3 regions of the Kocuria sp. MNB10 genome follow, and region 2 is predicted to be linked to each of the others. Evidence: riboswitches for the same ligand, from Rfam matches in the RefSeq annotation. Region 2 holds a riboswitch; each other region holds the start of a gene.
The links. Region 2 has a riboswitch for S-adenosylmethionine ahead of ACW9PK_RS02645 (hypothetical protein). Riboswitches for the same ligand answer to the same signal wherever they lie in the genome.

Region 1 (9,545 bases), 980 kb from region 2:
GCCCGTGAGTTCTACGGCGAGAAGGCCGCGTACGTCTCCGGGTGGTTGTACTGGCTGAACTGGGCCATGACGGCGGTCGCGGATGCCACGGCCATCGCGATCTACATCAAGTGGTTCGGTCAGTACAGCGCGTTCGTGGCGGGGATCCCGCAGTGGATCCTCGCATTGATCGTGGTGGTCCTAGTGGTGTCGCTGAACCTGGTCTCGGTCAAGGTGTTCGGTGAGCTGGAGTTCTGGTTCTCCCTGATCAAGGTCCTGGCCCTGGTGGTCTTCCTGGCCATCGGCACGTTCTTCGTGCTGTTCGGCACGCCCACCGGTTCCGAGGTGGGGTTCTCCCTGGTCCGGGACAACGGAGGCCTCTTCCCGTCCGGCGTGCTGCCGGCACTCATCGTGGTGCAGGGTGTCGTGTTCGCGTACGCCGGTATCGAGCTCGTGGGCACCACGTCCGGGGAGACCCGCAACGCGGAGAAGGTCATCCCCCGGGCCATAAACACGGTGATCCTGCGGATCGCGGTGTTCTACGTGGGCTCCGTCCTGCTCTTGTGCCTGCTGCTGCCCTACACCGCCTACAGCGCCACCGAGAGCCCGTTCGTCACGTTCTTCTCGTCCATCGGCGTGGACGCGGCCGGGCCCATCATGCAACTCGTGGTGATCACCGCGGCGCTGTCCTCGCTCAATGCGGGCCTCTACTCCACCGGGCGCATCGTCCACTCCATGGCGCAGGCCGGTTCCGCCCCGAGGTTCACGGGCAAGCTGTCCGCGTCCGGCGTGCCCTACGGTGGCATCCTGTTGACCGCCGGGGTGGCCGTGCTCGGTGTGGGGCTCAACTTCGTGGTCCCGGAGCAGGCGTTCGAGATCGTGCTGAACCTCGCGGCACTGGGCACCATGGCGGGCTGGGCCGCGATCTCGCTGTCCCACCAGCGATACGTCTCCCTGGCGCGGAAGGGCTTCTATAACCGCCCGACCTACCGGGCACCGCTGGCGCCGTTCACCAACTGGCTGACCATGTTCTTCCTCGCGGGGGTCCTTGTGCTGATGGCCGTGGACTACCCCGTGGGCACCTTCACCCTGGCGTCCTCCCTGGTGCTGATCCCGATCCTGGTGATCGGGTGGTTCATGGTGCGGGGCAGGGTGGGCAAGATCGCCGCCGAACGCGAGGGCTTCACGGGGGCGTTCCCGGTGCTCGCGGAGCGGCCCGTGGTGGGTGCGTTCCGCCCGGTGGGCCGGGAGAACTCCACGGGTTCCGGGTCCACCACGTCCACGGCGTCCCTGCATCGGGCCCCGGGGCCGGGTTACACCGCCGGTGCCCCGATGCCGCCCCCGGGACACCAGGGCCCTGACACGTCCCGCTGACACCCACTGAGGGCCCGGTTTCCGTTACTGTGACCTAGATCGGTGCAACAGCACACATCAGACACTTGGTTCCCCGTTGACCACTGCGCAGCGGCCGGAACCGTCTCGAGGCAGAATTCCGGGGAATCACATGGAGGCGTTGACAGAACTCGTGGGAACGCTGGGCGGCTACATCTGGTACGTCGTCTTCGCGATCCTGATCGGTGTGGGGTTGTACCTGACCGTCCGCACCAAGGCCATCCAGCTGCGCGGCATCCCCGAGATGTTCCGGGTGCTCACCGATCCGGCCGGTGAGGAGGACGGGCGCAAAGGCATCTCCTCGTTCCGCGCGTTCACGGTCTCCGCCGCGGCCCGCGTGGGCACGGGCAACATCGCAGGTGTGGCCATTGCCATCACCCTGGGCGGACCCGGTGCCGTGTTCTGGATGTGGATCATCGCCGCGATCGGCGCGGCCAGCGCGTTCGTGGAGTCCCTGCTGGGCCAGCTCTACAAGGTCAAGACGTCGGACGGCTACGTGGGCGGCCCGGCGTACTACATGGAGCGCGGGCTCAACAAGCGCTGGATGGGCGTGCTCTTCGCGGTCATCATCACCGTGACCTACGGCTTCGTGTTCAACTCCGTGCAGTCCAACTCGATCGTGGACGCCGTGGCCGGCTCCTTCAACGTGGACGTCACCGAGGGCCAGAACATGTGGCTGCGCGTGGTGTTGGGTCTGGCGCTGGTGGTCATCACCGCCCTGGTGATCTTCGGCGGCATCCGCTCCATCTCCGCGGTGACCCAGATCCTCGTGCCCGTGATGGCCGTGCTGTACCTGGTGCTGGGGCTGCTCGTGGTGGTCCTGAACATCACCGAGATCCCCGCCATGTTCGGCATGATCATTCAGGGGGCCTTCGGCATCCGCGAGTTCATCACGGGTGGTCTGATCGGTGTGATCATCCAGGGCATGAAGCGCGGCCTGTTCTCCAACGAGGCCGGCATGGGCTCCGCCCCGAACGCCGGCGCCACCGCGTCCATCTCCCACCCGGCCAAGCAGGGCTTCGTGCAGTCCCTGGGCGTCTTCTTCGACACCATGCTGGTGTGCTCCATCACCGCGTTCATCGTGCTGCTGTCCAACCCCACCTACGGTGACCAGCGCCAGGGTGCGTCCCTCACGCAGACCGCGCTGGGCATGCAGCTCGGCGACTGGGCCGTGCACTTCCTGACCGTGGCGATCTTCCTCTTCGGCTGGTCCTCGGTGATCGGCAACTACTACTACGGCGAGTCCAACATCCGCTTCATGACGCGCTCTCGCATGACCATGGGTGTCTACCGCTTCGCCGTGCTGGTGTGCGTGTTCATGGGCGCGGTGCTGGCCCTGGACCTCGTGTGGTCGCTCGCGGACCTGTTCATGGCGTTCATGGCCACGCTGAACCTGATTGCGCTGGTCATGCTCGCGGGGGTCGCGGCCAAGGTGCTGCAGAACTACATGGAGCAGCGCAAGGCCGGCGTGGAGCCCGTGTTCAAGGCGGGCGACGTGCCCGGGCTCCACGGCCTGTCCGCGTGGGACGGCACGGACACCGTGACCCTGCCGATCTTCTGGGAGCAGCGCACGCAGGAGAAGAACACCGCCCGCGGCTGAGCCCTCCCGCGGGCGCGCGGCGGATCGGTTCGAACCGGACGACGCCGCCGCCCGCTCCCGTTTACCACGAAACTCCCGGCCGCTGCCGGGGGTTTCGTCGTTCCCTGCCCGTGGGCAGCGAAGGTGAGGTGGCGGGGGGGGGGGGGGGACAACCCGGCGGCGTCGTCAGGAGGAGGACTTGCCCTCACCGAGCTCGCGCTTGACCTGGATCTCTATGGCGCCGGTGAGGGCCTCGTTGTCCGCGGGGGACTCCTCGGTGGCGTCGCGCAGCTGGTTTTCGTTGTACTCGGTGAACTCCTTGGTCTCGTCACCGCGCTTGGTCATGAGCGCGCGGATGCGGGTGCGGCGCCCGGCCTCCACACCGATGGCCTCGCGGTTGCGGAACCACCACACGAACATGACGACCACCAGGACCATGCCCACGTAGCCGATCACCGGGTACACCACGCTCATCAGCGTGCCGAAGCCCACCAGGCTGATCACGTAGCCCAGGGCACAGATGCCCAAGAACACCGGGACGTAGCGCTTGCGGTGGTTGACCGTCATGCGACGGCCCAGCGCGTAGAACATGCTGATGGTGGTGTTGTAGATCATCAGGAAGGTCACGAACACCATGGCCAGCGAGGCCACCGGGTGCATGCTTTCGAAGAGCTTGAGCATGGGCACGTCCGCGCCCCCCACGGCGTCGAAGTTCACGAGCAGCGCGACCGCGTTCATCACCAGCAGGATCGTGTAGACCACGCCTCCCAGCAGGCCGCCGCGCCCGGCATCGCGCGGGTCCAGGGTGTTGCCGCCGATCATCAGGGACATGGACACGCCCAGCATCAGCGCCATGCAGGTGTAGTTGATCGCGGAGAGCCACCACGGGCTCACGGGGGAGTCGGCCTGCACGGCCAGATCGCTCATGGCGCCAAGGTCCACGGGCAGCTGCATGAGGGTGTAGACGAACGCGACGATCACGGCCACGAAGATCACCGGGGTCACACCGGAGATGATGTTGGTGACCTTGTTGACGTCCAACAGGCCGGTGAGCATCACGATGGCCACCATGATCGCGGAGCCGATCCACGCCGACAGCCCGAACTGCTGCTCCAGGGCGGAGCCCGCGCCGGCGAGCATCACGATGCCCATGGCCAGCAGCGTGAGGGACACGGAGATGTCCAGGAAGCGGGAGACCACGGGCGCGGAGACGGAGCGGAACACCCCCAGGTGCTCGTCGGCCAGGAAGTAGCTGCCGATGTTGATGATCACCGCTCCCGCCGTGATCATCAGGATGCCTGCGACGACGGCCCCCGCGAGCCCCCAGAGGCCGAACGAGACGAAGTACTGGATGACTTCCTGGCCCGTGGCGAAGCCGGCGCCCACCATGAGGCCGATGAAGGCCAGGGCGACTTGAAGGGTCTTCTTGACTGACACGAACGCGACTCCTCGCACGTGATGGGCCTGTCGGATGTGTTCCGCGTGGGAACTCTTACCGGCCAAGCATAGAGAATGGGCGCGCACCCGGTGCCCGACGGCCCGGCGGGCAGCCGGTGGCATACTCGGGAGGGACGTTTTCCCGCGGATGGAGCAGCTCATGACACAGCAGTGGCAGTCGGATCTCGAGGCCTGGGCGGGCGGCTGGGCCGCCATCCGCGAGGACGAGGCCCCGCAGGGCGTTCGGGCATGGAACGGTTCCCTCCCCCAGGACACCGTGGGAGACGAGGAGCTGGTCCTGGTGTGCGAGCCCTCGGAAGCCGATGCGGTCCGGGAGGCGGTGGCCGCGGCGGGCCGCGAGGTGCTCTCCTCGCAGGTGCTGCTCTCCGGCGCGGTGCAGGATCTCGACCGCGGCCTGGGCCTCCCCGGGGATGCCGGACTCTTCGACGCCCCCATGGGCGACTGGTCCCGCTTCGAGGTGGACGAGTGGGGTCACCCCGTGGTGCACTCCACCCTGAGCGTCCAGGACGAGGTGGCGTTCATGGGGCCGCTGGTCGCGGATCCCAGCACGGAACGTGATTCGTCCGAGGTGCTGGACCCGCTCGTCTCGACCATGGCCAATGAAGCGTTCCTGGCCGATGCGCAGCGGCTCTACACCGTGGTCCCGGAGGACCAGGTGGGCCAGCGCGAGTCGCAGGGCTGGCAGCGGGTGGCGGCGGTGTTGCGCCTGGCGTGAGCGAGGCGCAGCGTCGGCGGCCGTGCGCCGGCACCGTCGCGCCCCGCTCTCAGGCCAGGACCTGGCGCTTCGAGGAGATCACTCCGGTGTTGAACCCGGCCAGGTGGAGACCGCCGTGGAAGCGCGCGTGCTCGATCTTCACGCACTGGTCCATCACCACGTCCAGCCCGGCGTCCTCCGCGATGGCCGCCGCTTCCTCGTTCCACGAGCCCAGCTGCAGCCACAGGGTCTTGGCGCCCACGGCTACGGCCTCCCGTGCCACGCCGGGCAGGTCCGCGTCCTTGCGGAACACGTCCACGAGGTCCGGGACCTCGGGCAGCTCCGCGAGCGACGGGTAGGCCTTCTGGCCCAGCACCTCGTCCAGCACGGGGTTCACGAAGTACACGCGGTACGGGCTCGACGACTGCAGGTACGTGGCCACGAAGTAGCTCGCACGGGACGGCTTGTTGGACATCCCCACGATCGCGATCGAGCGCGTGCCTCGGAGGATGCCGAGCCGTTCGGGGGCGCTGGGGCCCACCCAGGTGCGTTGCGTGCTCATGCCTGTTCTCCTTCGTCTCCGGGCAGCGCGCAGGCCGCCGCACTGTTGCCCTGGTCCAGGGTGGTGCGCGCCGCGCCCGTGAGCGCGGCGGAGGGGGCGACGACGCCGCCCTCCCGGTCCCTTCCGCTGGCTGCGCTCAGTGCCTGGTCCAGGTCCCACAGGATGTCCGCGGTGTCCTCGAGACCCACGGAGATCCGGATCAGGTCCTCCTTGACCCCGCCCGCGGCGAGCTGTTCGGAGCTCAACTGCTGGTGGGTCGTGGACGCGGGGTGCAGCACGAGGGTGCGGGCGTCCCCGATGTTGGCCAGGTGTGAGGCCAGTTGCAGGCTCCCGATGAATCGGGCGCCCACCTCACGGCCGCTCAACTCGTCCGTGCCAGCCACACCGAAGGCGAAGACGGATCCGATGCCGTGGGGCAGGTACTTCTGCGCGCGTTCGTGGTGGGGGTGGTCCTCGAGTCCCGCGTAATTGACGTAGGAGATGCGTGGATCCGTGGCGAGCCACTGCACGACCTCCTGCGCGTTCGCCACGTGGGCGTCCATGCGCTGGGGGAGGGTCTCCACACCCTGCAGCAGGTTCCACGCGGCCTGCGGGGTCAGGGACGCCCCGATGTCGCGCAGCTGTTCCGAACGGAGCTTGGTCAGGAATCCGTACTCACCGAAGTTCCCCCACCACGACACGTTGTTGTACGAGGGAACCGGTTCGGTCATGGCCGGGAACTTCCCGTTGCCCCAGTCGAAGCCGCCGGATTCGACCACCACGCCGCCCAGGGTGTTACCGTGCCCGCCCAGGAACTTGGTGATCGAGTGGATCACGATGTCCGCGCCGTGCTCGAACGGGCGGCACAGGTACGGGGTGTTGAGGGTCGCGTCCACGATCAGCGGGACACCCGCCTCGCGGGCCACCGCGGCGAGCCCCTCCAGATCGGCGATCTCGCCGGACGGGTTGGCCACGAGTTCGGTGTACACGGCCTTGGTGTGCTCGGTGATCGCAGCCTTGTAGTCCGCCGGGTCGGTCCCGGGGACGAAGGTGGTTTCCACACCGAAGCGACGCAGGGTCACGTCCAGCTGGGTGACCGTTCCGCCGTAGAGCTGGGACGAGGCCACCACGTGGTCACCCTGGCCACACAGCGTGGCGAACGTGATGAACTCGGCGGCCATCCCGGAGGACGTGGCGACCGCCCCGATCCCGCCCTCGAGGGAGGCGATGCGCTCTTCCAAGGCCGCCACGGTGGGGTTGCCGATGCGCGAGTAAATGTTGCCGTACTTCTGCAGCGCGAACAGGTTGGCGGCGTCGTCGGCGTCCTTGAAGACGAACGAGCTGGTCTGGTAGATGGGCACGGAGCGGGCGCCGTGCTCGGCGTCCGGGGTGCCGCCGGCGTGCAGGGCGCGGGTGCGGAAACCGAACTGGTGCTCGGCCATGGATGTCCTCCTCGTCGGCCGGGTACGGCTCCCGTCCGACAGCTGCCCGGGGCCGCGCAGCACTCCATCGGTCCTGACGGTAGCACCGTGCAGTTGGCCGAGCACTGCGGGTTGCTGCGGCGTCATGGATCCAGGTCTCTCGGCCGCTCGGGATGGTGCGTCTATTGTGTCGCGCGCGTGGGTGACGGACCAAACCGTGCGGATCGCAGCCGCCCGAAAGCGGGTGAGATTGATCCAGAAAAATGACTCGATGACCTCGGATAACACGGTGTTCTGAATCACTTAGATTAGGAAAGGTGAGCCTTGCCTTACTCGTATTTCAGGCGCACAGTAAATGCGCCCGGAGCATCCGCCGACACGATTCGGCGGGGAGGAGTGACCCGGGTCCACCAGGAAAAGGGGGCACGGCCATGAGGTCCGCGCGTAAAACCGCTGTCGCGGCAAGCGGCACGACACTGTGTGACATGAAGCCGGGTGATTCCCAACGGGTCGACTCAGTGCTGCAGGCCGCGGATCCCGCCGTACGCCGTCGCCTCGAGGCCCTGGGCTTCCGCCCCGACGAAGAGGTCACGTGCGTGCGACGCGCCCCCATGGGGTGCCCGATCCTGTTCCGCGTGTGCGGCGCGGACATCTGCCTGCGCAAGGAACAAGCACGCATGATCACGGTGGCCGGTTCCGCGGCGGTGAGTGATCGACCCGAACTCGCCCGGTCGGCGTCGTGACCTGTCATGCACCCGAGGGGCGTGGGAACACCGTGTCCCTGGACGCCGCCGAGGTGGCCCTGATCGGATGCCCCAACACCGGCAAGTCCTCCCTGTTCAACCGGCTCACCGGCCTGACCGCCGCCACGGGTAACTACCCCGGCGTGACCGTCACGCGCTCGCGAGGTGTGGCCGCCACCCCCGCCGGCAGGATCACGCTCACCGACCTCCCCGGGACGTACTCGCTCGAACCCGCGAGCCCGGACGAGCAGGTGGTCCTGGACCACCTCACGGGAGCCCTGGAAACCGACGAGGCACCCGGTGCCCTGCTCGTGGTGCTGGACGCCACGACCATGCACCGCGCCCTGGGACTGTGCGCGGAGGCGCTCGCGCTGGGGCGGCCCACCGCGGTGGTGCTGACCATGATCGACGAGCTGCGCGGCCACGGCGGGGACATCGACACCGCCGCCCTCTCCCGAGCGCTCGGGGTGCCCGTGGCGGAGACCGTGGCGCACAAGGGCCGGGGGATCGACGACGTCCGGGAGCTGCTGGGCCGCGCCGCCCAGTGGCCCGTGGCACTCGTCCCGCCGCCCACGGGGGATCAGGCCCAGCTCGGCGCCTGGATCCGTTCCGTGCTGGACGCCGCGAGCTACCGGGCACCGCACGAGTCGCGGGCCACCACGGGGATCGACCGCGTCCTGCTGCACCCCGTGTGGGGAACGCTGGTCTTCTTCGGCGTGATGTTCGGGTTCTTCCAGGTCATCTTCACCGTGGCCGCCCCCATCCAGGATGCGATCCAGGGGGTCTTCGACTCCCTGGGTGCGGCGGCATCCGAGAACCTGGGGTCGGGGTTCTTCGCGGACTTCGTGGGTACCGCACTGATCGGCGGTGTGGGCGGGGTGCTGGTGTTCCTGCCCCAGATCTTCTTCCTCTACCTCATGATCTCGATCCTGGAATCGGTGGGATACATGTCCCGCGCGGCATTCCTGATGGACAAGATCATGGCGCGCAGCGGGCTGGACGGCCGCGCATTCGTGGCCATGCTCTCGTCCATGGCGTGCGCGGTCCCCGGGATCATGGCCACGCGGACCATGCCGTCCTCGCGTGACCGGATCACGACCATCATGTCCGCTCCGCTCATGACGTGTTCGGCCCGGCTGCCCGTGTACCTGTTGTTGATCTCCATGGTCGTCCCGGCGGACGCCAGCTGGGGTCCCGTGGGTCTGCAGGGCGCCGCGCTGTTCGGCATGTACCTCCTGGGTGGTCTGGCGTCCCTGGTGGTGGCCCGGATCTTCAAGGCCACGGTGCTGCGGCGCGGAGCCCTCCCGTTCTACCTGGAGATGCCCCCGTACCGCGTTCCCACCCTGCGCGGTTTGTTGCGCGCGGTGTGGACGCCGGTGAAGATGTTCATCCGCAAGGTGGGCACCATCATCCTGGTGGTCACAGCGGTGCTGTGGGTCCTGATGAGCTTCCCGGCCCGCGAGGCGGAGACCGCTCACATGGACGAGGCCCAGGCACAGTCGTCCCTCATGGAGAACTCGTGGGCCGGCAGCGCGGGCAAGGCCGTGGAGCCCGTCTTCGAGCCACTCGGTTTCGACTGGCGCGTGGACATCGGCCTGATCGGCTCGTTCGCGGCGCGTGAGGTGTTCGTCTCGACCATGGGTCAGGTGGCCGCCGCGGAGGATCCGGAGGATCCCGGGGAAGCTCTGCAATCCATGACCTACACGCACGGTCCGCGCGAGGGTGAGCGGGTGTTCAC
Region 2 (9,545 bases):
CCGCGGTGACGCGGGACGAGATCCCGGATGAGTACGTCCAGGGGTCGTTCGACAACATGGACCCCCACGAAGCCACCGTTGACGAGGTCCCCGTGCCCGAGGTCGCCGGGTGGGAGTCCGCCGAGGGGCAGATGTTCCCCGAGCGCAGCAACGAGCTGCCCGAGGCCCCGGACGTGTCCTGCATGGTCACGGGCAAGCACAAAGTGATCCTGCCCCCAATGGATCCCAAGGCCAAGGCGCCGTGGGTGTTCGGGCGCTGCAAGTTCTGCGGGCTTACCAAGCGCTACCCCGGCCGGCTCACCAAGCTTTCGGCGGTGGGCCAGACGGGTTCGGTCGAGGCACTGCAGTTCATCGGCCCGGACGAGGGCGAGTACCCGGGGTCCTGGGCGCCGTTCAAGGACATCCTCACGTTCTTGGGTGGCGGCAAGCGGTCGAGCCTGTCCATCGTGGCGCGCCAGCTCGAGGACTCCGAGCGCTTCGAGGAATGGTTCGTGGGTCACCTGCAGGCCCTCGGTTTCCTGGAGGTGATCCGGGACGAGAACTGGACGGTGCGCCGCTGGCAGGTGTGCTCCCCGGCTTTGACCCAGCTCGTGGACGGCTCCATCCTGCTCACGGGCGGGTGGAAGACCGACCAAGAGGACGCCGTGACGCAGGCGGTCGGGGCCCAGGGTGGTGAGGTCGTGGTGCTGTCCCCGGAGGACCATGCGACCACCATGCTCCAGGATGTGGACCTCGACGCGCTGAGCAAGCTGCTGCCCGAGGGGCTGTGCGACGTGGTCTACGACGCCGGGCCCGTCATGCTCGACACCCTGCCCCCGTTGTCCTCGGTCGTCGCCGGGCTGCCCCTGAAGGAGATGCAGTACAACGGGGTCGCGGAACGCTTCGTGCCCGCGGACGCCACGTGGGAGGCCACGGACGACCGCAACCAGGCGGGGCTGTACCGGATCAACCACCACCACAAGACGCGCTACGCCTACCGCACCGCGGAGGACGTGGTCTCGGGTCACGCCCGTCCCGTGTCCTCGGGGCTCGGCAAGCACCTCGCGGCGCGGGACACCGGCACGGCGTTGGTCAGCTACGATCCCGAGCTGCGGTTGCTCTCCGTGCCCATCGGTGCCGCCCTGCCGGGGCTGTACGCGCGCGCCACGGTGCTGTGCTCGGGGCTGCTGCCCACGCTCGTGGACGAGGACTTCTCCCTGAACTACGGGGACGTCTCCGAGGAGTTCGCGAGCGCCCTCGTGGCCAAGCTGCTGGGCTGACAGTGCCGCCCCGGGCGAACGGGGGGGGGTGTGCTCGTGGGGCCGCGCGGCTGCATTCGGCTGCTGCGCGGCCCTCCCCTACAGTGAGGTGGCGTGCCATGACTAACGGCTGGTAGTAAGGCGCCTCAACCCCGGGTCGTCCGACGTCCGATCCGCATCCCCGACGTGACCACCCACGATTCCTCGTCCACCCGTCACCCATGCCCGGGCTCGTCGCCCGTCGCGGATCCGCCCGCCCCGTCCGGGCCCCTCGCTCTGCGCCACCCCGGTTGCCCGTCAACTGGCGGGTCTTCGTGGCCGCGGCAACCCTGCTTGTCTCGCCGTCCGCCTGGGCTACGGAGGCACCCGAGCACGCCGACGCCGTGATCGGCGGCGTGGTCGCGTGGGTCGCCTCCCGGCTGGGGTGGTTCTACATCCTCACGGCCGCTCTCGTGATCGTGTTCGTGATCCTGGTCGCGGACTGCAGGCACGGCACGATCAAGATGGGCCCGGACCAGGCGAAACCCCAGTTCAACCTGTTCACGGGGTGGGCCATGTACGCCCTGATGGGCATGGCGTTCGGTTACTTCGCCTACCGCTTCGGCATGCCGCTGAGCATCCGCTCCGCTCTCTACCCCCTGATCGGGTGCCGGATCCACGGTGCCGCCGGCGACGCCGTGGACACCGCGGCGCTGCTGGGGACCATCTTTGGGGTGGACAAGGGCATCCGGCGGCTTTCCGAGCTGAGCATCATCCTTGCGATCGGGCTCATGCTGTACGTGCTCATCACCGGGCGCACGGCGTTCCTGCTGGATGCGATCGTCAAGGGCGTGAGCGGATTGCGCGTGGCAGACGCCTCGATAATGCCCGAGCTCGTGACGGTGAACCCGAACATCACGGTCTTCATGATCGGTGAACGCGCCGCCGAGCTGATCGCCCAGGATCGGGATACGACCGCCCACTGAGAACCGGGCGGGAGCGCAGAGAAGCGCTCGACACACGCGTGTGGCCCGGATCCGTTCGGACCCGGGCCACACCGTTCGTGGAGTTCGCGGTCGCGGTGACCGTGTGCGCGTGGACTACGCGGGCATCGGCTCCAGCTTGTAGAAGGACACCCCGCCGGTCACCCGGGAGGCCCCGGGGACCAGGAGTCGGCTGTACTTGGCGCACCACTGGCCGCGCCCCCGTGTGTGCTGTGCGGCCAGCGCGACCTCGCGGGCGTCGTCCGCGAAGTATTCGTGCTGACGACCGTCCGATCCGGTGATCGACACCACGTGCCGGGCGGGGTCCGCCTGGACGGTGACGTCCACCCACTGCTCGCGGGTCTCGGGAAGGGTCTGACGGTCGGGGTGGGATTTCTGCGTTGTCGTGTTCATGATGTCGGGCCTCTGATTTTTCCGGTCGCTTGCCGGAACCACACGTGTGGCCCCGGCCGCTTCGTCATCCAATCCACCCCTGAACCGAGGGTTGGCGTACGCCGAGTTGGAGCTCTGGGCGCGCGGTGACGTCCTTGTCGTTGCGCGGGCGCATCTCGTGAAGCTGCTTCGAGCCTATCCGTGGATTCGGGGGACCAGCCAGGCGCGGACCGAGAATGTCATCAAAACTTAATCAAGCTTCTGTTGAGTAACATCTGGCACCCGGCGGCGGTTCTCATGGGGTGTGCAGGCCGCTGCGGCGCGTGCCGCGCATCCGGGAGGTGACCGTGCGAGCGCGCTCGTAGTGGCCCAGCAACTGCTCGCACACGGCACCCCACGTGCGCTCCTGCACGCACTGGTGGGCGGTGCGCGCGAAGGCGAGGCGTTTGGCGTCGTCGCCCGCGAGGTCCCGGACGCGCTCGCGCAACCCGGCCGGGTCACCCGGGGCGTAGAGCCACCCGTTACGCGAGGAGTCCACGAGGTCCAGGGGGCCGCCGCGGCCCACGGCCACCACTGGGACCCCGGAGGCCATGGCTTCCTGGATGGTCTGGCAGAACGTCTCGTGCTCACCGGGGTGCACGAACACGTCCAGCGACGCCATGGCCGTGGCGAGTTCGGTGCCCGTGAGGAAGCCCTCGAAGTGCGCGTTGGGCAATACCGAGCGCAGCGACTCCTTCCCGGGGCCGGAACCGATGATCACGAGCCGGGTGTCCGGCAGGGCGTCGATCGCGGCGAGGTCCGCGACCTGCTTCTCGGGGGCCAACCGCCCCACGTATCCCACGAGTCGCTTGCCGCCGCCCACGCGCTCGCGCCACGCGTGATCGCGCAGCGCGGGACGGAACCGGCTCGTGTCCACGCCGCGGCGCCACATGTGCACCCGCTGGACGCCGTGCTCGTGGAGCTGGCTGATCGACGCCGTGGAGGGAGCGAGAGTGAGGGCCGCACTGTTGTGCATCGCACGCACGTGGGACCACATGGCGGTCTCCAGCACGGACGCCCCGTACCGGGCGGCGTAACCGGGAACGTCCGTCTGGTACACGGCCACGCACGGCAGGCCCAGACCCTTGGCGGCCTGGATGGCCTGCCAGCCCAGCACGAACGGGGACGCCACGTGCACCACGTCCGGGGCGAAGCGGGCCAGGATGCGCTGCATGCGACTCACGGTGCAGCTCGCCACGCGGACCTCGGGATAGCCCGCGAGCGGCAGGGACGGGATGCGCTCGATCCGCACGCCGTCCACGTGGTCCACCGAGCCCAGGAACAGGGTCTTCTCGTAGGAGGGGGCGATCACCATGGCCTCGTGCCCGTGATCCCGCAGGTGTTCCAGGACGCGGATCACCGAATGAGTGACACCGTTGACGTGGGGGAGGAACTGTTCGGCCACCAATGCGATTCTCACGGTTCCCACTGTGGGCCCGGCGCCTCACGGGGGAGTCACCCGGGGGTGGCCCGCAGGTGAAGTCCGGGCTAACTTCGCTGCCCGTGGTGCGCGGGTGAACGTGAAAAGATGTCCGGTGATGAAACTTCCCTCACTGCCCGGCGTGGTCTCGGGCGTACGCGACCGCTTCACGTCGCACGGTTCGTCCCCCGTGCGCGCCGCCGACGTGCCCCGCCCCGAACCGGACGACTCCCCGGGACTGCCCATGCCGCTCGCGCTGCAGGGCGTGATCGAGCTGCTCGCGGTGGCCGTGGTGGGCCTGTTGCTGGGCACCGTGCTCCTGGGTGCGGTATGGGCTGCGGGGGGCTTCGCGACCATGGGCGCGGGCGGGAGCCTGCAGCTCGCCGGTCAGGTCTGGTTGCTCGCGCACTGCGTGCCTCTCACGATCCAAGCCATCCAGGGCCTGTCGCTGGACGGTGGCGGGACGGTCACGCTCGTGCCTCTAGGGCTCACGCTGATCCCGTTCGGCCTCGCGGTGATCGCGGGCCGCCGGATCGCCCGGGCGTGCTGGCGCGGTCAGTTCCTGATCCCGTTCTTCGCCGGGATGCTCGCGTACGCGCTCTTCGGGGCCCTCGTGGGGTGGCTCAGCCGCACCGAACAAGTCTCGGTGGACCTCGTGGCGGCCGCCCTGTTGCCCCTGGTCCCGGCCGGGTTGGGCACCCTCGTGGGCGGGTGGAGCGCTTCGCGCTCGCTCGCCGCGGTGCTCGGGGCCGACGTCGCGTCCTGGTTGCAGCGCACGAGCCAGCACTCACGCTGGGCCGGTTCCTACGTGTGGGCCGTGATCCGCGCCGGTTTCCTCGCCGCGGTCACCGCTGTGGCGGCCGGTGCCCTGTTGTTCGTGGTGGCGCTCGCGTGGAACTGGGACCGCGTGATCACGGTCTACCAGGACCTCGGTACCGGCGCTGCGGGGGACACCGCCCTGACGGCACTGCAGTTCGGGTACCTGCCCAACATGGTCGTGTGGGCGCTCACGTGGGCCACCGGTGCCGGCTTCTCGCTGGGCACCGGGACCCTGGTGTCGCCGTTCCAGAGCACGCTGGGACCGCTGCCGCAGTTCCCGGCGCTCGCCGCGCTGCCCACCGGTGACCCGTGGCTGTACGCCCCTGCGGTCCTGGGGTTGCCCGTGCTCGCGGGTCTGCTCGCGGGGTGGTGGTTCTGCCGCGAGGGTGAGAACCACCTGGACGACTGGATGGCCATCCGCCTGCCCCTGCGCTGGATCACGTTCGTGCTCTCCACCGTGCTCACGGCGGTGTTCATGGCCGTGGTGGGGGCGGGCCTCGTGACCGCGCTCGCGTGGCTCTCCAGCGGTTCGCTGGGCATCGGCAGGCTCACGGACATCGGCCCGCACGCGTGGCACGTGTTCCTGTGGCTCGGTGCCGAACTCGCGGTGGGCGCCACCGTGGGGTGCCTGGCCGGGCCCTGGCTCGAACGCGAGGGCTACCGTTCCCGCTCCCGCGCCGAGGCGGACGAGCTCCCCGAGTCGGATTCCCCGGCCCCGGAGGACGACGCCGCTGTGGCCCACCACGACGCCCTGCCCGCCGCTGGCGCCGTGCACAGTTCCCGGTCGGCTTCCGGCCCCGGCGCCGGGCAGGATGCTCGCACGGCACCCGGTGGCCGTCCTGGATCCGGGGCGGCCGTCCCGGACGGCGAGGTCACGGCTCGGGATGTCCGGGGTCTGTTCCGGGGCCGCGCGTCGCGCGCTGCCGCCGAGCCCGAGCGGGAGTCCCAGCCCCGCGGCGGGTCCACGGCCGTGGGACGATCGGCAGACGAACCGGGACTGTCCCGCCGTGAGGAGGCCAAGCGTCGTCGTGCGCAGCGCAGGTCCGAGAAGCGCAAGGCCGCGCGGCTGGCCGCCCTCGACGACGAGCGGGACTGAGACGACGATGAACCGCTCCTGGCGCCGACGGGCTCGGGCGTCCCAGGACATGGGACTGGGCCGATGACGAACCGCTCTCGATAGCAATGGACTCGCTGGGAACGGGCGTCTCAGGACCCGGGACCGGCGGAGGTCGGCGAGGTCGCTCCCGGTGTAGCACTCCCCGAAGGGGCAGGGTTCGAGGCGCTCGGCGTGGGCGTGACAAGGGAGGCCTCAGGCGTGGCGGTGGCCGTCGGATCGTCCTGCGGCGCACCCGTCTCGAGGGGCGCACCCGAGAAATGCTTCCACATGTTGTCGTTGAGCTGTTGCTCGCACCGGCTGGTCGAGGACAGCGTGAGGGCCCGATCGGTGCATTCCTGGTAGACCTGGGTGGCCGGCCACACGAGCAATCGGGTGCCACCGCCCAGCGCATTGATCACACCCCACACGATGGCCAACACCGCGAGCACCGTGATCAGGACCCGTGAGGACGAACCGCGGGAACGAGCGAGCGCGATGATGCCCAGCACGATCCCGGCGATGGCGAGCGCGAGCCCCGCCACGGTGGACCACACGTCACCCACCACGAGTGCGGAGGCGAGCACCGCGAGGGCCGCGGCCACCGCGGCGAACCGGAGCCGAGCGCCGTCGCCGTCGGAGGGGTCCCCGGACTGGGGGCCGCGAGGTGAGGGCTTCTCACCGCGCGGGTCGCCGGCGTGCGGGCCTCCCTGCTGCGGGCCGTCGGAGTGCGGTCCCCCTGAGTGGGAACCCCCGGAAGGGGTGCCGCCGGAGGTCGAACCCATCGAGTGCGTGGCGTGGGGCGGCGTGCTCCGGTGGCGGGAATCGTGCATACCCACCACTGTAGGCGAGCCGACGAACCGAGCAGCGCCGCGGGTGCGGCACCGCCGCGGCGCCATCGAGGCAGCCTCGCTGGATAGAGTGGGCCCATGCGTTTAGTGGTTCTGGTCTCGGGCTCCGGTACGAATTTGCAGGCGATGATCGACGCCCTGCACCAGGGGGACGTGGAGGTGGATATCGCCGCCGTGGGTGCGGACCTGGAGTGCGCCGGTCTGGACCGGGCGCGCGCCGCGGGCATCGACACCTTCGTGGTGCCGCTGTCCGAGTACCCGGACCGGGAGCAGTGGAACCGTGCGCTGCAACGACGCGTGGCGTCCTACCACCCCGACCGCGTGGTGTTCGCCGGGTTCATGCGGATCGTGGACGCGGAGTTCGTGTCCGTGTTCCCGCGCCGGATCATCAACACGCACCCGTCCTTGTTGCCGTCTTTCCCCGGTGCCCATGCCGTGCGGGACGCCCTGGCCTACGGCGTGAAGGTCACGGGCGCCACGGTGCACGAGGTTGTCGCGGACGTGGACGCCGGACCCATCCTGGCCCAGGTCGCGGTCCCCGTGGCCGAGGACGATACCGAGGCCGTGCTGCACGAGCGGATCAAATCCGCCGAGCGCACCCTGCTCGTCAACGCGCTGGCGAAACTGAGCTGGGACGTCACGAGCACCGACCCCGATCTGCCCCGGTCGTAGACTGAACCGGGCTCCGGCCCGCCTACCGTCCGTACCCTCGTCCCCACTGGAGAGCTCGTGAACACTGCCGACCTGAACCGTGTGCCGCTCAAGCGCGCACTGATCTCCGTGTACGACAAGACCGGTCTGGAGGAGCTCGCGCGAGGGCTCCACGACGCCGGCGTGAGCATCGTCTCGACCGGTTCCACCGCCGGGACCATCCGCGGCGCGGGGGTCCCCGTGACCGAGGTCTCCGAGGTCACCGGGTTCCAGGAGTGCCTGGACGGGCGGGTCAAGACCCTGCACCCGCGCGTGCACTCGGGAATCCTCGCGGACCGGCGCAAGCAGGAACACATGGATCAGCTCACCGAGCTCGAGATCGAGCCGTTCGACCTGGTGATCGTGAACCTCTACCCGTTCCAGGACACCGTGCGCTCGGGTGCGGAGCAGGATGCCGTGGTGGAGCAGATCGACATCGGTGGTCCGTCCATGGTGCGCGCGGCCGCCAAGAACCACGCCGCGGTCTCCGTGGTCGTGGATCCCGCCGGTTACCCGGACGTGGTGCGCGCGGCCCAGGAGGGCGGTTACGACCTCGCGGCCCGGCAGAAGCTCGCGGCGGCGGCGTTCGCCCACACCGCGGCCTACGACACCGCCGTGGCCACGTGGACCGCCCAGCAGTTCGACCACGACCCCGAGGCGAACTTCTGGCCCCCGTACGCGGGTCTCGCGCTGCAGCGCGCGGAGTCCCTGCGCTACGGCGAGAACCCGCACCAGAAGGCCGCGCTCTACACGAACGACGCCGCGGCGCCCGGGATCGCGCAGGCCGAGCAGTTGCACGGCAAGGCGATGTCCTACAACAACTACGTGGATGCGGACGCCGCCGTCCGCGCCGCATTCGACTACGACGAGCCCGCCGTGGCCGTGGTCAAGCACAACAACCCGTGCGGCGTGGCCGTGGCCACCCCCGGCGCGCAGGACCCCATTGCGGACGCCCACCTCAAGGCCCACGCGTGCGACCCGCTCTCCGCGTACGGCGGTGTCGTGGCGGCCAACCGCACGGTCACGGCGGACATGGCCCGCAACCTCAAGCCCATCTTCACCGAGGTGGTCGTGGCCCCCGAGTTCGAGCCGGAGGCGCTCGAGATCCTCGGGGCCAAGAAGAACATCCGCCTGCTCGCGCTGCCCGAGGGCTTCGGCCGCGATCCCCTGGAGTACCGCGGGGTCTCCGGCGGCGCACTGTTCCAGCAGGCCGACCGCCTCGACGCCGAGGGCGACGACCCTGCCGACTGGACCCTGGTCTCGGGTGACGCCGCGGACGAGAAGACCCTGGCGGACCTCGAGTTCGCGTGGCGTTCCCTGCGAGCCGTGAAGTCTAACGCGATCCTGCTCGCGAACAACGGCGCCTCGGTGGGCATCGGCATGGGCCAGGTCAACCGCGTGGACTCGTGCCGCCTGTCCGTGGAACGGGCAAACACGCTCGCCGAGGATCACGCCGAACGTGCCCGCGGTGCGGTCGCGGCGTCGGACGCGTTCTTCCCGTTCGCGGACGGGTTGCAGGTGCTCCTGGACGCGGGCGTGCGCGCCGTGGTGCAGCCGGGCGGTTCCATCCGTGACGAGGAGGTCATCGAGGCGGCCCAGGCCGCGGGCGTGACCATGTACCTCACGGGGGCGCGGCACTTCTTTCACTGAGCGGCATCCACTGGGCGACACTCACTGAGCCGCTCCCGCCGGGCTACCGCGTTTTCACCCGGCGTACGACGACGCGCGGTCCCGGGCTTCCGGGGCCGCGCGTCGTCGTGTGTTGCGGTTGTCCAGGCGGGCTCAGGAGAACATGGCGCGGTGTTCCCGGGAGAGCTCGATGTAGTTCTGGGCGTTGCGACTCACGGCATGCTGCTCGTCCACGGACAGCTCCCGCCGGACCTTGCCCGGGACCCCGGCCACGAGGGAACCGGGCGGGATGCGTTCGCCCTCGAGTACCACGGTCCCGGCGGCGATCAGGCTCCCGCGGCCCACCACGGCGCCGTTGAGCACGGTGGCGTTCATCCCCACGAGGACGTCGTCCTCCAGGACGCACCCGTG
Region 3 (9,545 bases), 220 kb from region 2:
CCGGCCGCCGTGGCCGTGGCCGTCGTGCTCATCGGCGCGCTCGTCACGGGACTGTTCTTCGTCCCGCTCGTACTGGCCCTGCTGGCCGGGACCGCGGCGGGTATCGGGGTGTGGGAGATCGCGCGGTCACTGACCTACAAGGGCGTGCAGATCCCGCAGGTCCCCGCGGTGATCGCAGCGGTGCTCATGCCGCTCGCGGCGTTCTTCGGCGGGGCGGAGGCGCTGTCCATGGCGCTCGTGCTCGCCGTGACGCTCGTGGTGGTGTGGCGGGCCTTCGGGCCCAAGCAGGGGATGATGCTGTCCATCATGGGCTCGGTGTTCGCGCTCGTGTGGGCCTCGTTCCTGCTGAGTACGGCGGTGCTGCTCTACCACTCCCCGGACGGCCCCCACAAGGTCCTCACGATCATCCTGCTGGCCGTCAGCTCCGATACCTTCGGCTACGCGGTGGGGGTCGTATGGGGCAAACACCCCATGGCCCGCAAGATCTCTCCCAAGAAGTCGTGGGAGGGTTTCGCCGGATCCGTGGGCGGTGCCGTGGTCGTGGGCGTGCTGTGCGCGCTTTTCCTCGTGGAGATGCCGTGGTGGCAGGGCGCGGTCCTGGCGGTCGCGATCGTCGTCGTGGCCACCGTGGGCGACTTCTCCGAGTCCATGATCAAGCGGGAGATCGGGATCAAGGACATGGGGACCCTGCTGCCTGGTCACGGCGGAGTGATGGATCGCATCGACTCCATCGTCTTCGCCGTGATCACCGGCTACGTGATCTTCGAACTGTTCACCGTCCTGGGGTGACGCGGTCGCGGGCCGACCGCCCGCGCGCCCGGGACGCACGGACGCCGCCCCTCGCGGGTTGCGTCCCGGCCGCGAAAGGGCGGGTATGACTACTCAGCAACGTTTCGATCGCCTCGGCGAGCGGGCCTGGGGTTACGACCCCGCCCAGGTGGACGACTTCCTGGACCGCCTCGCCGCGGTCATGCATACGACGACGCCGCCCGCCCCCGGTGGCCACGCGGACCCGGTCGCGGGCCCCGGGACGGTCGCTGAGCCGGTCGTTGACCCGGCCGATGTCACGGACCCCGTCACCGCCGAGGACTCTGCTGCGTCCGCGGACACCGCCGGGGCGACCGACGCGGACCGTGAACCCGAGAGCGCGGAGGCGGCGCAGCGGCGTCGTCGGCTGGGCAGCCGGCAGGTGCGCGAGCGCGTGTTCGACCGCGTCAAGGGCGGTTACGACCCCGGAGCGGTGGACGCCCATCTGGACGCCGTGGAGGACGAGCTGTTCGCGCGGGAGAAGGCCGCGTTCGTGGCCGAGCACGGCGCCCGGCGCTGGGAGGAGCACCTGGAGCTGTTGGCCGGGCTGTTGCTGGGGCGGCTCAACCGCCCGCACGGTGAACGCTTCCGCCGGCCGAGTTCGCACCGCACGCTGGGTTACGCGGCGGCGGACGTGGACGTGCTGTGCGACCGGCTCATGGACGCGTTGCGCGGTGAACCCGAGGTGGACCCGCGGCTCGTGAGGACGGCGGTCTTTCGATCCGCCCAGGGTCAGCGCAGCTACGAGGAACAACAGGTGGACGCGTTCCTGGACCGGGCCGTGGAGTTCGTCCTGGCCATGCGGCCGTAGCGGCGCGCCATGACGCCGAATGTATACACAGATCGATCAAAATTATAAGGTGGGCTAACCAAACCGCGGATTTCAGGGGTTTTTCGACGTTGTGACGGGCATGTCTTGTGTCATTGGATACACAGTGCGTACTGTGGTGATCATCACACAAGGAGGCACACATGGCGTCCACGCCCCCTGTCGACCCCAACGGTTCCGCGGCAACCCAGGGCATCGACTTCCCCGCGGTCCAGCGTTCGCACGAGTTCCAACGGCTGCGCTCGACCCACCGATCCTTCGTCTTCCCCCTGGCCATCGCGTTCCTGGTCTGGTACCTGCTCTATGTGGTCCTCGCCATCTACGCGCCGGGCTTCATGTCCACGCGGGTCGTGGGCAACGTCAACCTGGGTCTGATCCTGGGTCTGCTGCAGTTCGTCACCACATTCGGGATCACCGCCGCGTACGTGAGCTTCGCCAACCGCAAGCTCGATCCGCAGGCCACCGCGTTGCGTGAGGACCTCGAATCCACTTCCGGCCACCGGGCCGACGACCACCAGGAGGCCCGGCCATGATCGCCGTCCCCGCCCTCTCGACACCCGCGGTGCACCTGGCGGAGGCCGCCACGTCCACCGTGGGCAACCCCGCGATCAATATCTCGATCTTCCTGGCGTTCGTGCTCGTGACGCTCGTGGTCGTGATCCGGGCGTCCAAGTCCACCGCCACAGCCGCGGACTACTACGCGGGTGGGCGCTCGTTCTCCGGGACCCAGAACGGTCTGGCCATCGCGGGTGACTACCTCTCCGCGGCGTCGTTCCTGGGTATCGTGGGCGCGATCGCCCTGCAGGGCTACGACGGGTTCCTGTACTCGATCGGCTTCTTCGTCGCGTGGCTCGTGGCCCTGCTACTGATCGCCGAGCCGCTGCGCAACACCGGCAAGTTCACCATGGCGGACGTGCTGTCGTTCCGATTGCGGCAGAGGCCCGTGCGGGTCGCGGCGTCCATCTCAACCCTGGCCGTGACGTTCTTCTACCTCCTGGCGCAAATGGCCGGGGCGGGGGCCCTAGTGTCCCTGCTGCTGGGGATCGGCTCCCGGGCCGGGCAGTCCCTGGTGATCGTGATCGTGGGCGTCATCATGATCGTCTACGTGCTCGTGGGCGGCATGAAGGGCACCACATGGGTGCAAATCATCAAGGCGTGCCTGCTCGTATCCGGCGTGGCCGTGATGACCGTGTGGATCCTGGCCTTGTTCGGGTTCAATTTCTCGACCATGCTCGGCGCGGCCGTGGAGACGAACAACAACCCCGCGATGCTCGATCCCGGGCTGAAGTACGGCGTGAGCGAGATCTCCAAGCTGGACTTCATCTCGCTGGGTCTGGCCCTCGTCCTGGGTGCCGCCGGCCTGCCGCACGTGCTCATGCGCTTCTACACGGTGCCCACCGCCAAGGAGGCCCGCAAGTCCGTGGTTTGGGCGATCACTCTGATCGGCCTGTTCTACCTCTTCACCCTGGTGCTCGGGTTCGGTGCGGCCGCGCTGATCGGTGCGGACCGGATCAAGGGCGCGCCTGGTGGTGTGAACTCGGCGGCTCCGTTGCTCGCGTACGAACTCGGCGGGTCCATCCTCATGGGTCTGATTGCGGCGGTCGCGTTCGCCACGATCCTCGCCGTGGTCGCCGGTCTGGCCATCACGGCCTCCGCGTCATTCGCACACGACATCTACACGTCCGTGATCAAGAAGGGCACCTCGGACCCGCGTCAGGAACTGCGGGTGGCCAAGACCACCGTGGTGGTCATCGGCCTGATCTCGGTCGCCGGCGGCATTGGCGCGCAGGGTCAAAACGTGGCGTTCCTCGTGGCCCTCGCCTTCGCGGTGGCGGCCTCCGCCAATCTGCCCACCATCCTCTACTCGCTCTACTGGAAGCGCTTCACCACGCGCGGCGCGGTATTGTCCATGTACGGCGGGCTGATCATCTCCGTGGTGCTCATTATCTTCTCCCCGGTGATGTCCGGATCGGAGACCTCCATGATCCCCGGCGCGGACTTCGCGTTCTACCCGCTGTCCAACCCCGGCATCATCTCGATCCCGGCGTCCTTCCTGCTCGGTTTCCTGGGCTCGCTCAGCGAGCGCCGGCCGGAGGACCCGCGCAAGCAGTCCGAGATGGAAGTGCGTTCCCTCACGGGAGTGGGAGCGGAGAGGGCAGTCTCGCACTGACCTGGTTCACCGCCCCTTGACACGGGCCGCCGTGTCCGGTTTCATTCGGACGCGGCGGCCCGTGTAGCGTTGGTGTCTGGTACTACACTGTGAACCAGTTCGCTGACCACGTGCGGTTGCGGAACACCGCAAACGCGCACAACGAGAACCAGAGGTGGAGAAATGGGCATCATTAGCTGGATCATCCTCGGTCTGATCGCCGGCGCGCTCGCCAAGCTGATCCTTCCGGGCAAGCAGGGTGGCGGGATCATCGTCACCATCATCCTCGGCATCGTGGGGGCCTTCCTGGGCGGCTGGCTGGGAAGCCTCATCGGCATCGGTAGCATTGATGCGTGGTACCACCCCGGCACGATCATTACCGCCGTGATCGGCGCGATCATCGTGCTGCTCATCTACGGCGCCATCGTCGGCCGCCGTCGCTGAATCCCACGCGGGTCCTGAGCGGACCCTCCCGACAAGGGCGTAACCTCCGGGTGGCGCCCTTGTTGCGTGCCCGGGATGACCATCATGGGCGTCGCACACGCGATACTGGGCAGATGAACTCGTCGCCCGTCATGACCCCCGACTTCGACCGCGCCACCCGGCAGGCCCCCCGCCGCCTCGTGATCCTCGGATCCACGGGATCCATCGGGACGCAGGCCCTCGACGTCGTGTCCCAGGCCGCGGGGCTGCGCCGGCCCGTCTCGGATGCCACCCACGAGCCCTTCGAGGTCGTGGCGCTCGCCGCGGGCGCGGGTCACCTCGAGCTGCTCGCCCAGCAGGCCGTGGCGTACGGGGTCCGAGCAGTGGGCACGAGCGGTACGGCGGACGACGCCGCCCGGTTGCGTGAGCTGATCGCGGACCGGGCGCGTGCGTCGTCGTCGTCGGCGGCACCCGAGGTCCTGCACGGGCCGGACGCCGCCGCGCGGATCGCGCAGTGGGAGGGTGCGGACCTCGTGCTGAACGGAATCACCGGGAGCATCGGGCTCGCGCCCACCCTGGCGGCGCTGGGAGCGGGTCGGCGGGTGGCGCTCGCGAACAAGGAATCGCTGATCGCGGGCGGTCCGCTCGTCCTGCGCGCCGCGGCGGACACGGGCCTCGAGGACGCGCTGATCCCCGTGGACTCCGAACACTCGGCGATCGCCCAGGCCCTGCGCTCCGGGACGGCCTCCGAGGTGCGCCGGCTCGTGCTCACGGCGTCCGGCGGACCGTTCCGCGGCATGACGCGCGAGCAGCTCACGCGCGTGACACCCGAACAGGCCCTGCAGCACCCCACGTGGGACATGGGGGTCATGGTCACCACGAACTCCGCGACCATGGTCAACAAGGCACTGGAGGTGCTCGAGGCGAGCCTACTGTTCGACGTCCCCCTGGACCGGATCGACGTCACGGTGCATCCGCAATCGGTCGTGCACTCCATGGTGGAGTTCGTGGACGGATCCACCCTGGCGCAGGCGTCCCCGCCGGACATGCGCCTGCCCATCGCGCTCGGAATCGGCTGGCCCCACCGCGTGACCGGTGCCGCCGCGGGGTGCGACTGGACCCGGGCCGCACAGTGGACGTTCGAACCGCTCGATTCGCAGGTGTTCCCCGCCGTGGAGCTCATGAAGCACGCGGGTTCGCGCGGCGGGACGTGGCCCGCGGTGTTCAACGCCGCCAACGAGCAGGCCGTGCACGCGTTCCACCGCGGGGCGCTCGGCTTCACGCAGATCGTGGACATGGTCGAGCGTGTGCTGGAGGATCACGACGGCGTCACGCGGCCCACCCTTGAGGACGTCCTGGGGGCGGAGGAGTGGGCCCGGGCCCGCGCGGACGAACGTATCGCCGGGATGGCATAGGGCCCTTCCGGCGGTCGTCGGCCCATGGCAGGGCCATGCTAGAATTCCGGGTGGATGACGAGATCCGGCGCGTAGCTCTGGCTGGCCGGACGGCAACCCTCTCCCGTAGCGGGGTGCCCCAGATGACCATCCGGTCGCGGTTGCAACAGATCACGGCAAGTGCGGTTCCCCGGAAATCAGCACGTACCCGTCCCTGTGCCCTCATCCAGGGGGGACTGTTCGCCCCGCGAGTCCCCGTCACAGACCCCTGGAAAGGCATGATCATGCGAACCAAGCGTTTGATTCCCGTCGTGTTGGCCACCACCCTGGGCCTCACCCTCACCGCGTGCGGCGGCGGCTCCGACAACTCGGACCCGGCCGCGGACGGCAAGATCACCGTCGGGATCGTGGGCTCGACCCCTGTGCAGGAAGCGTTGAAGCAGGTCGCCGCGGACAACGACATCACGGTCGAGTACGTGGACTTCAGTGACTACAGCCAGCCGAACCCCGCTCTGAAGAGCGGTGACATCGACATGAACTGGTTCCAGCACATCGCGTACCTCGCCGATTACAACAACAACGCCGGGGACACCATCACTCCCGTGGGCTCCACGTCCATCTTCCCGCTGGGGCTGTACTCCAAGAGCGTGAAATCCGTGGGTGACTTCAAGCAGGGTGACGAGATCGCCGTGCCGAACGACTCGATCAACCTGTCCCGCGCCCTGAACCTCTTGCACCAGCAGGGTCTCGTGGAGTTCACCAAGGACACGATCGCCCCCACCGAGCAGGACATCGACACCGCCAAGTCCAAGGTCACGGTCCGCCCGGTCTCCGCCGAGCAGACCGTGCTGTCCATGGACTCCGTGGCCGCCTCCGTGGTCAACAACGACTTCCTGGACCGCGCGAACATCGATCCCAAGTCCGCGCTGGCTCAGGACGATCCCACCGCGGACAGTGCCAAGGTGTACGACAACCTCTTCGCCGCGACCGAGGCGAACGCGGACAACGAGACCCTGAAGAAGGTCGCGAGCTTCTACTACGACGACAAGGTCCAGGACGCGGAGAAGACCGAGACCAAGGGCACCGCGGTGCCCACCAAGGTGGACCAGCAGGAGCTCAAGGACTTGCTGGCCCGCTACTCGCAGGACCTCAAGGAGCAGACCAAGTGAGCCCGTCCGCCACGGCGGACACCCTGGTCAGTTTCCGGGACGTGAGCAAGGTCTTCGTCACGGGGTCCAAACGCCGCCCGCGCACCGTGACCGCGGTGGACTCCGTGGACCTGGACATCCGCCGCGGTGAGATCTTCGCGGTGATCGGCTACTCGGGGGCGGGCAAGTCCACCCTCGTGCGGCTGATCAACGGCCTGGAACCCATTTCGTCCGGGACGCTCGAGGTCGCCGGTAACCGTGTGGACGGGCGCAGCGAATCCCAGCTGGCGCCCATCCGCCGCAAGATCGGGATGATCTTCCAGCAGTTCAACCTGTTCACGTCACGCACAGTGGCGGGCAACATCGATTACCCGCTCAAGCGTGCCGGGTGGAAGCCCGAGGAACGCAAGGCGCGGGTCGCGGAACTGTTGGAGTTCGTGGGCTTGACCGAGCGCGCCGGGAACTACCCCGAGCAGCTCTCGGGTGGTCAGAAGCAGCGCGTGGGGATCGCCCGCGCGCTCGCGAGCAATCCCGAACTGCTGCTCGCGGACGAGTCCACCTCGGCGTTGGACCCGGAGACCACCCAGGAGGTCCTGGGTCTGCTCAAGCGCGTCAACCGTGAGCTGGGGATCACCATCGTACTGATCACCCACGAGATGGACGTGGTGCGGGCCACCGCGGACCGCGTGGCCGTGATGGACAGCGGTCGTGTGGTGGAGACCGGGACCACCGCGGAGGTCTTCGCCCACCCGCGGGCGCAGACCACGCGCAAGTTCGTCTCCTCGGTCATGCGCACCGTGCCGCGCGCGGACGAGATCGAGAAGCTGCGCCGGGAACACCCCGGGCGGCTCGTGCTGGTGGACGTCACCGACCAGAACCGGATCGGGGACGTGCTCTCGGACGCCGCCCGTGACGGTGTCAGCTTCAACATCGCCTTCGGGGGGATCTCCATCCTGCAATCACAGTCCTTCGGAACGCTCACGCTGTCCCTGACCGGTTCGGACGAGTCCGTGGACCGCGCCGTCGAGAGTCTGCGCGCCGTCACCACGGTGCGGGAGGTGAGTGAGTGATGGAGTGGTCTGCTCTGGGCCCGCAGTTGCTGGACGCAACCGGGCAGACGCTGTATATGGTCTCCGTGACCCTCGTGCTGGCCGGGCTCATCGGCCTGGCCGTGGGCATGGGGCTCTACGTGACCCGGCGGGGCAGCATCCTGGAGAACGGTCCACTGTTCACCGCGCTGAACCTCCTGGTGAACTTCGTGCGTCCCATCCCGTTCATCATCCTGCTGGCCGCCCTGGGTCAGGTCACGGAATCGGTCGTGGGCACGCGCCTGGGCCCCAACGCCGCGATCTTCACCATGACCATCGGCGCTACGTTCGCGGTGGCCCGCATCGTGGAGCAGAACCTCATGACGGTGGATCCCGGGGTGATCGAGGCCGCGCGGTCCATGGGGGTCTCGCGCTGGAAGATCATCACCACGGTGATCCTGCCGGAGGCGCTCGGCCCGCTCGTGCTGGGGTACACGTTCCTGGTCATCGGCATCACGGACATGTCCGCGATGGCCGGTGCGATCGGCGCCGGTGGTCTGGGTGACTTCGCGTTGCGCCTGGGCTATCAGCGCTTCAACGACCAGGTCACGTGGGCCGCGGTGATCGTGATCATCATCCTGGTCCAGCTCGTGCAGTTCTTCGGCAACTGGCTCGCGCGCAGGATCATGCGCCGCTGACGCTCACGCGCCCCGTACCATGGCGACGCCGCCCCCGGAACATTCCGGGGGCGGCGTCGTGTTCGGCGCATCACGTGCGGCTGTAGCACGTGGGAGGAGTGGGGCACAATGGACAGTGCAACATCGCGGGGCGCGCGTCACGGGCCCCGGACGCCACTTCCTTGGGAGGCAATTCGTGACCTCGGTCAATCTCGGTATGCCCGCCGCGCCCCAACCGGTGCTCTCGCCCCGGCGCAAGACCCGCCAGATCCAGGTGGGTTCGGTGGGTGTGGGGTCGGAGCACCCGATCAGCGTCCAGTCGATGACCACGACCCCCACCACGGACATCAACGCCACGCTGCAGCAGATCGCCGAGCTCAACGCCGCCGGTTGCGACATCGTGCGTGTGGCGTGCCCGTCCCAGGACGACGCCGACGCCCTGCCCATCATCGCCATGAAGTCCCCGATCCCGGTGATCGCGGACATCCACTTCCAGCCCAAGTACGTCTACGCCGCGATCGACGCCGGGTGCGCCGGTGTGCGCGTGAACCCGGGCAACATCCGCAGGTTCGACGACCAGATCGAGGGCATCTCCCGTGCGGCGGAGGCCGCGGGCGTGTCCATCCGGATCGGCGTGAACGCGGGCTCCCTGGACAAGCGCCTGCTGCAGAAGTACGGCAAGGCCACCCCGGAGGCGCTCGTGGAGTCCGCCGTGTGGGAGGCCTCGCTGTTCGAGGAGCACGACTTCCACGACTTCAAGATCTCGGTCAAGCACAACGACCCCGTGACCATGGTGCGCGCCTACCAGTTGCTTGCCGAGCGCGGGGACTGGCCGCTGCACCTGGGTGTCACTGAGGCCGGCCCGGCCCTGCAGGGCACCGTCAAGTCCGCGACCGCCTTCGGCATCCTGCTCGGTCAGGGCATCGGGGACACCATCCGCGTGTCCCTGTCCGCGCCTCCGGTCGAAGAGGTCAAGGTGGGCAATCAGATCCTGCAGTCGCTTGGGCTGCGCCCGCGCAAGCTCGAGATCGTCTCGTGCCCCTCGTGCGGGCGCGCGCAGGTGGACGTCTACAAGCTCGCCGAGGAGGTC

Region 1: another riboswitch for S-adenosylmethionine. It lies ahead of ACW9PK_RS07030 (O-acetylhomoserine aminocarboxypropyltransferase/cysteine synthase family protein); the one in region 2 lies ahead of ACW9PK_RS02645 (hypothetical protein).
Region 3: another riboswitch for S-adenosylmethionine. It lies ahead of ACW9PK_RS01615 (MetQ/NlpA family ABC transporter substrate-binding protein); the one in region 2 lies ahead of ACW9PK_RS02645 (hypothetical protein).

Annotation. Positions count from the first base shown of each region.
Region 1 is NZ_CM133411.1:1,562,109-1,571,653, forward strand. Features, by position in the region: gene ACW9PK_RS07005 (amino acid permease) at 1-1,353, shown strand, start outside; gene ACW9PK_RS07010 (alanine/glycine:cation symporter family protein) at 1,484-2,971, shown strand; gene ACW9PK_RS07015 (YkvI family membrane protein) at 3,137-4,387, opposite strand; gene ACW9PK_RS07020 (hypothetical protein) at 4,548-5,123, shown strand; gene ACW9PK_RS07025 (CoA-binding protein) at 5,173-5,664, opposite strand; gene ACW9PK_RS07030 (O-acetylhomoserine aminocarboxypropyltransferase/cysteine synthase family protein) at 5,661-7,085, opposite strand; SAM riboswitch class I at 7,147-7,244, opposite strand; gene ACW9PK_RS07035 (FeoA family protein) at 7,550-7,807, shown strand; gene feoB (ferrous iron transporter B) at 7,840-9,545, shown strand, end outside.
Region 2 is NZ_CM133411.1:584,921-594,465, reverse strand. Features, by position in the region: gene ACW9PK_RS02655 (hypothetical protein) at 1-1,259, shown strand, start outside; gene ACW9PK_RS02650 (BCCT family transporter) at 1,553-2,203, shown strand; gene ACW9PK_RS02645 (hypothetical protein) at 2,318-2,614, opposite strand; SAM riboswitch class IV at 2,635-2,777, opposite strand; gene ACW9PK_RS02640 (glycosyltransferase family 4 protein) at 2,889-4,052, opposite strand; gene ACW9PK_RS02635 (cell division protein PerM) at 4,171-5,967, shown strand; gene ACW9PK_RS02630 (DUF308 domain-containing protein) at 6,078-6,797, opposite strand; gene purN (phosphoribosylglycinamide formyltransferase) at 6,894-7,487, shown strand; gene purH (bifunctional phosphoribosylaminoimidazolecarboxamide formyltransferase/IMP cyclohydrolase) at 7,545-9,155, shown strand; gene ACW9PK_RS02615 (gamma carbonic anhydrase family protein) at 9,288-9,545, opposite strand, start outside.
Region 3 is NZ_CM133411.1:364,183-373,727, reverse strand. Features, by position in the region: gene ACW9PK_RS01645 (phosphatidate cytidylyltransferase) at 1-789, shown strand, start outside; gene ACW9PK_RS01640 (DivIVA domain-containing protein) at 875-1,618, shown strand; gene ACW9PK_RS01635 (DUF485 domain-containing protein) at 1,780-2,169, shown strand; gene ACW9PK_RS01630 (solute symporter family protein) at 2,166-3,806, shown strand; gene ACW9PK_RS01625 (GlsB/YeaQ/YmgE family stress response membrane protein) at 3,969-4,229, shown strand; gene dxr (1-deoxy-D-xylulose-5-phosphate reductoisomerase) at 4,361-5,623, shown strand; SAM riboswitch class IV at 5,677-5,791, shown strand; gene ACW9PK_RS01615 (MetQ/NlpA family ABC transporter substrate-binding protein) at 5,887-6,771, shown strand; gene ACW9PK_RS01610 (methionine ABC transporter ATP-binding protein) at 6,768-7,820, shown strand; gene ACW9PK_RS01605 (methionine ABC transporter permease) at 7,820-8,476, shown strand; gene ispG (flavodoxin-dependent (E)-4-hydroxy-3-methylbut-2-enyl-diphosphate synthase) at 8,652-9,545, shown strand, end outside.